DNA from 3 places in the Delftia sp. 11MD genome. Region 3 is predicted to be linked to each of the others. Evidence: predicted binding sites of a transcription regulator. Region 3 holds the regulator's gene; each other region holds the start of a gene.
The links. The regulator LexA, encoded in region 3, represses DNA repair genes until DNA is damaged. The targets are predictions, from matches to a motif close to ACTGTATNNNNATACAGT.

Region 1 (2,264 bases), 1.7 Mb from region 3:
GTTGGCGAACAGGCGGTCACGGTCGACTTCCCAGGTGTTGAGCACCTTGCCGCGCAGGGGCAGCACGGCCTGGGTTTCCTTGTCGCGTCCCATCTTGGCGCTGCCGCCGGCCGAGTCGCCCTCGACCAGGAAGACCTCGTTCAGGCTCAGGTCGCGGCTTTCGCAATCGGTGAGCTTGCCGGGCAGCACGGCCACGCCCGAGCCCTTGCGCTTTTCGACCTTCTGGCCCGCCTTCTGGCGGGTCTGGGCGGCCTTGATGGCGATCTCGGCCAGCTTGCGGCCCCATTCCACATGCTCGTTGAGCCACAGCTCCAGCGCAGGGCGAACGTAGCCGCTGACCAGGCGCACGGCATCGCGCGAGTTCAGGCGCTCCTTGATCTGGCCCTGGAACTGCGGGTCCAGCACCTTGGCATTGAGCACGTAGCTGGCGCGCGCGAAGACGTCGTCAGGCATGAGCTTGACGCCCTTGGGCAGCAGCGAATGCATCTCGATGAAGGCCTTGACCGCCTGGAACAGGCCGTCGCGCAGGCCGCTGTCGTGCGTGCCGCCGGCCGTGGTGGGGATCAGGTTGACATAGCTTTCGCGCAGCGGCGCGCCATCCTCGGTGAAGGCCACGCACCAGGCGGCGCCCTCGCCTTCGGCAAAGCTGTCGTGGTTGCGGTCGGCAAAGCCCTCGCCTTCGAACAGGGGGATGACGGCCTCGCCATGCAGGCTTTGCTGCAGATAGTCGCGCAGGCCGCCCTTGAACTGCCAGGTCTGGGTGTCGCGCGTCTTCTCGTTGACCAGGGTCACCGACACGCCGGGCATGAGCACGGCCTTGCTGCGCAGCAGATGCATCAGCTCGCCCATGGGCAGCTGGGAGGATTCGAAGTAGCGGGCATCGGGCCACACGCGCACGGTCGTGCCCTGCTTGCGTTCGCCCGCGGCCAGCGGCCGCGATTGCAGGGGCTCGACCACGTCGCCGCCCGAGAAGGCGATGGTGGCCACCTTGCCCTCGCGGTGGATGCAGGCCTCAAGGCGCGTGGCCAGCGCATTCGTGACCGAGACGCCCACGCCATGCAGGCCGCCCGAGAAGCTGTAGGCGCCGCCCTTGCCCTTGTCGAACTTGCCGCCCGCATGCAGGCGGGTGAAGACCAGCTCCACCACGGGCGCCTTTTCCTCGGGGTGCATGCCGAAGGGGATGCCCCGGCCGTCGTCCTCGACGCTGTAGGAGCCGTCGGAATGCAGGGTGAAGCGGATTTTCTTGCCGAAGCCGGCCAGCGCCTCGTCGGCCGCGTTGTCGATCACCTCCTGCAGCACATGCAGGGGGTTGTCGGTGCGTGTGTACATGCCGGGACGCTGCTTGACGGGCTCCAGGCCCTTGAGCACGCGTATCGAGCCTTCGGAGTATTCGCTGGCGGAAGTGGGAGATGGTTTGACTGCCATGGGGGCGGATTGTAGTGCGCAGCCCGGCTCAGTGCTGGATACATTCACAGTCATTGACATTGACTATCCCGAAAAGGCCAGTGCCGCCAAGGGCTACGAAGTGCCGCGCTGGCGCATGGGCGACCCATGCGTCGCAGCGCAAAACCCGGAGTTTCGCTAAAGTTTGCCGCATGCACAAAAACAACCAACCCATGTCCATGGTGCAGATACTGCTGTGCGGGGGCGCAGTCGTGACGCTGTCCATGGGAATCCGGCACGGCTTCGGCCTGTGGCTGCAGCCTATCACCCAGGAGATGGGCTGGACGCGCGAGTCCTTCGCGCTGGCCATTGCCATCCAGAACCTGTCCTGGGGCGTGCTCGGCATCTTCGGCGGCATGCTGGCCGACCGCTTCGGCGCCTTCCGCGTGCTCCTGGTGGGCGCGCTGCTGTATGCGCTGGGCCTGGCCGGCATGGCCATGGCGCCCACGACAACCTGGTTCGCCCTGACGGCCGGCGTGGTGATAGGCGCAGCCCAGGCCGGCACCACCTATGCCGTGATCTACGGCGTGCTGGGCCGCCAGATTCCCGTGGCGCGGCGCAGCTGGGCCATGGGCGTGACGGCGGCGGCGGGCTCCTTCGGCCAGTTCTTCATGGTGCCCGTGGAAGGCAGCCTGATCTCGAACTTCGGCTGGTCCAACGCCCTGCTGCTGCTGTCGCTGTGTGCCCTGATGATCATTCCGCTGGCCTTCGGCCTGCGCGAGCCGGGCTTCACGGCCGGCAATACCCGGCCCGTGCGCGACCAGAGCGCAGCCCAGGCCGTGGCCGAGGCCCTGCGCACACCCAGCTTCGTGCTGCTGACG
Region 2 (2,264 bases), 1.4 Mb from region 3:
CCAGGCCAGCTTGGGGTCGATCTCCAGGTCCAGCATGCCGTGGCGGCTGGCCGCCGCGATCTCGCCCGCCCCGTAGCCGTAAAAGCGCATGAGCCAGTCGGCCTGGTAGAGCCGGTGCTCGCGCATGAGGGGCGGCGCCTGCGGCGGCAGGTCGCGCGAGGCATCGGGAATGGGGCTGAAGGCCGAGTAGTACACGCGGCGCAGGCCGTAGCCCGCATACAGCGTATGGCTGGACTCGAGGATGTCGGCATCGGTTGCGCGGTCGGCGCCCACGATCATCTGCGTGCTCTGCCCGCCCGGCGCGAAGCGCGGCACGGCGGCGCGCTGCGCGGGCGCGCCGGGCAGGGACTGCGCCTGGCGCTGCTCGCGCGTGGCCGCGCGCCAGGCCTGCACATGCCGGTCCACGCCCTGCATGGCCTGGCGTATGCGCCGGCCGTCCTTTTCGGGCGCGAACTGCGCCAGGCCGCTGGCCGTGGGCAGTTCCACATTGATGCTCAGGCGGTCGGCATGGCGGCCTGCCTGGGCCAGCAATTCGGGGGCGGCATCCGGGATGGTCTTGAGGTGGATGTAGCCGCGAAAGTCATGCTCCTCGCGCAGGCGGCGGGCCACTTCCACCAGCTGCTCCATGGTGTAGTCGCTGGAGCGGATGATGCCGCTGGACAGGAACAGCCCCTCGATGCAGTTGCGCCGGTAGAAGTCCAGCGTCAGCTGCACCACCTCGGCCACCGTGAAGCGGGCGCGCTGCACGTTGGAGCTCTTGCGGTTGATGCAGTAGCGGCAGTCGAAGATGCAGACATTGGTCAGCAGGATCTTGAGCAGCGAGATGCAGCGCCCGTCGGGCGCATAGCTGTGGCAGATGCCCATGCCGGTGACCGAGCCCATGCCCTTGCCGTCCAGCGAGTCGCGCCCCTGCGATCCGCTGGAGGCGCAGCTGGCGTCGTACTTGGCGGCGTCGGCGAGGATGAAAAGTTTGCGTTGCAGCTCCATGGCTGTATGAATATACAGTATATTTGCCTGGCACATCCGGTTTTTCGAGAGCCCATCCCCCAGCCAGGGTCTGGTCCGGCCTTGCCTGGTTCCGGTTTGAACGCACTGTCGGGCTATCGCAATGGCCGGCGGATTGCAATGGTTGCCAGTGCAATGGAATGAAACCGTTTTCAGTGCGGAATGAGTGCTTGCTTTCAATGGGTGGCGATGTGCATCGCAGGAAATGGTGAATGCGTGTTTCCTGCGTCTTTTTGCAATGTCTGAAGGCTGGTACGGCTTGGTGCCATCAATGCATGCGCTGATATAGCGCAGCTGGCTGCGCGCCATGGGGTTCCCGGTTCATGGGAGAGAGGTTTGACGTTGTTGTGATTTGTTTCAAATTGCCGATAACTATTGCTGATAGGCTTTCGGGCTTGCCGGGCGCGGTCGTTTCTTCATTCAATGCGCCTGGCGATGACAAACACTTGGAGAGGGAGCTTCGGTGTCGCGTGTATTAGGAACAGAGAGCGAAGTGCTGGCGCTATCGCCGGACGCTTCCTCCAGCAAGGCCGCCAAGGGGCTGCAATCGCCCGCCAAATGGCCCACCATGGGTGCCAACGATGTGGCGGTGTGGGGCGAGTGCCAGGGCAGCGGCAGCAAGCCCTACCAGACCCAGGTGGACCTGTCGGGCCCCTCCTTCAAATGCTCTTGCCCCAGCCGCAAGTTCCCCTGCAAGCATGGGCTGGCGCTGATGCTGATGCGTGCGGGCGGCCAGGTCACCGAGGGCGGCGATCCACCGGCCTGGGTGCAGACCTGGCTGGACAGCCGCCAGGAAAAGGCCGAGAAGAAGGAGGCCAAGGCTGCCGCCGCGGCGGCCGAGCCGCCACCCGATCCCGAGGTTGCGGCCAGGCAGCAGGCCAGGCGCGAAGACAAGCGCTGGGACAAGGTCGAGGCGGGCCTGCAGGAACTGTCGCTGTGGATGCAGGACATGGTGCGCGCGGGCCTGGCCAACCAGGCCGGCGACTCCCAGATGCGCCAGCGCTGGAACACCATGGCCGCGCGCATGGTAGATGCGCAGGCCACGGGCATGGCGGCACGCATCAAGGACTGCCGGGATCTGGTGGACAGCCACCGCGACTGGCCACGCGACATGCTGGTGCAGTTGGGCCACTGGCAGCTGATCATCGACGCCGTGCGCCGCCGTGAATCGCTCAGCCCCGAGGTCAAGGCCGACGTGATGGCCGCGCTGGGCTGGCCCATGGACAAGGCCGAAGTGCAGGCCCGCGGCCAACTGGTCG
Region 3 (2,264 bases):
TCAGGCCGGTGTCTGCGCGCCGTGCGCTTCCATGCGTTCCAGGGCGGCACAGACATCGGCCATGCGGCCCGAGATGAACAGGCATTCGGGCTGCTCCTGCGGCGAGCGCTGGATGATGCGCAGACCCGAAGGCAGGGCCTGATCTGCCGGAAGGGAGGGCAGTTCGGGTTGCAGGGGCAGCAGCAGCTGCGCATCCCTGTGTTCTGGTAGCCGTGCTGACTTGCTGCGCCGCTGCTGGCTGCGGCGGCGGGCCTTGCTGAAGGACAGGATGGTCGCCTGCTCGGATTGCACAGGCGATTCGGGCTGGATGGTGCGCATGGCGGGCTCCATGGCGGCGGCGGGCAGGCGAATGCCCTGTGCCAGGCGCAGGAAGGACAGAGAAGACAGTGTTGGCAGAGCGAATCCCATGTGACGACTCCTGTTGGCGTATTTCAAAGAGGCATGGACACAGGCAGGATTGCGGTTTGCGGGCAAAGCTCCGCCCAGGGCGAAGCTGCAAGGCTTCGCGCCTACCACCTGGGCGGTGCATGAAGTAGGGGGTGGCAACCCGTGCAGGGCTGCCTGTCCGGTTTACATGGACATGCTGTTGCGGATCAGCCCCACGGCCAGGCCTTCAATGGCAAAGGCCTCTTCGGGAGCGACGCGGATCACCGGGTAATCGGGGTTTTCCGGCAGGAGCTCCACGCCCTGCGTGGTGCGGCGCAGGCGCTTGACGGTGACTTCATCTCCCAGGCGTGCCACGACGATCTGCCCGTTGCGGGCTTCATGCGCGGACTGCACGGCCAGCAGATCGCCGTCCATGATGCCCGCGTCGCGCATGGACATGCCGCGCACGCGCAGCAGATAGTCCGGGCGGACCTGGAACAGGCTGGGTTCGACGGAATAGGTCTGGTCGATATGTTCCTGGGCGAGAATGGGCGAGCCCGCCGCAACGCGGCCCACCAGCGGCAGCATCAGCGGCGCCAGGGCCGACAGCGGCAGCCCGAAGCTGGTGCCGCGTGCGGCATTGATGTTGCGCACGGTGTCGGTACGCAGGCGAATGCCGCGGGAGGTGCCGCTGACCAGTTCGATCACGCCTTTGCGGGCCAGGGCCTGCAGATGTTCCTCTGCTGCGTTGGCGGACTTGAAGCCCAGCGTGTTGGCGATTTCCGCGCGGGTGGGGGGCGCGCCCGTGCGGGAGATGGCGGCCTGGATCAGGTCCAGGATCTGTTGCTGGCGGGCGGTGAGCTTGGGATGGTCGAGCATGGCGTGCGTCCGGTCCTTGAATTCAGATGGCAGGCAGAGAAGTCATCTGATGATTTATACAGTATCTGTATTTTTAACCAGTTTTCCAAGAGGTGCAAGTGGGGCAGTCAAAGTTGGTGATTCTTGGCACGGGCGGCACCATCGCCGGCCGGGCGGATTCGCAGTCGCAGGCAGTGGGATACAAGGCCGGACAGATCACGGTGCAGTCGCTGCTCGATGCCGTGCCGGATCTGGAGCAGCAGGCGCTGGGGCCTGTGCAGACGCAGCAGATCGCGCAGGTGGACAGCAAGGATATGGACTGGCCCGTGTGGCGCGCGTTGCTGCGTGCCTGCACGCAGGCGCTGGAGGATGCGGATACACGCGCCGTGGTGATCACGCATGGAACGGACACGCTGGAAGAGACGGCCTGGCTGCTGCACAGCCTGCTGCCTGCCACCAAGCCCATCGTGCTCACTTGCGCCATGCGCCCGGCCACGGCCCTGCTGGCCGACGGACCGCAGAATCTGCGCGATGCCGTGACCGTGGCCGCCAGCGGCGGGCGCAGCGGTGTGTGGGTGGTGGCCGGCGGCGAAGTGCATGCGGCGGCCCAGGTGCAAAAAGTCCACCCTTACCGACTGCAGGCCATGCGCTCCATGGAAGGTGGCCCGCAGGCCGTGGTGGAGGAAGGACGCGTGCGCTGGCTGGTGCCTGATGCGCCGGTCACGCCAGTCGCCCCCGTTGCGCGGATGGTGACTTCCGCTCCCGCTCTGTCTGACCTGCTGGCGCTGGATGAGCTGCCCTGGGTCGAGGTGGTGTTCAGCGGTGCTCTGGCGCGTGCCTGCGGCGTGGATGCGCTGGTGGCCGCAGGCGTGCGCGGCATCGTGGTGGCCGGCACGGGCAATGCGACCGTTCACGAAAGCATGGAAGCGGCCTTGCTGCGTGCGCGCGACAAAGGCGTCTGGATCTGGCGGGGCACGCGCTGCGCCGAAGGCCTGCCCGTTGCCTCGGGGCTTGGCACGGACCCCGCAGAGGCCGATCTG

Region 1: a site for LexA is predicted at 1,459-1,476, ahead of ACRSCF_RS07890 (DNA topoisomerase IV subunit B). Genes of this name have one in related genera too.
Region 2: a site for LexA is predicted at 989-1,006, ahead of ACRSCF_RS09130 (putative DNA modification/repair radical SAM protein). Genes of this name have one in related genera too.

The regions. Positions count from the first base shown of each region.
Region 1 is NZ_CP194333.1:1,745,507-1,747,770, reverse strand. Features, by position in the region: gene ACRSCF_RS07890 (DNA topoisomerase IV subunit B) at 1-1,425, opposite strand, end outside; gene ACRSCF_RS07885 (MFS transporter) at 1,596-2,264, shown strand, end outside.
Region 2 is NZ_CP194333.1:2,035,818-2,038,081, forward strand. Features, by position in the region: gene ACRSCF_RS09130 (putative DNA modification/repair radical SAM protein) at 1-987, opposite strand, end outside; gene ACRSCF_RS09135 (SWIM zinc finger family protein) at 1,469-2,264, shown strand, end outside.
Region 3 is NZ_CP194333.1:3,456,166-3,458,429, reverse strand. Features, by position in the region: gene ACRSCF_RS15670 (hypothetical protein) at 1-408, opposite strand; gene lexA (transcriptional repressor LexA) at 571-1,245, opposite strand; gene ACRSCF_RS15660 (asparaginase) at 1,344-2,264, shown strand, end outside.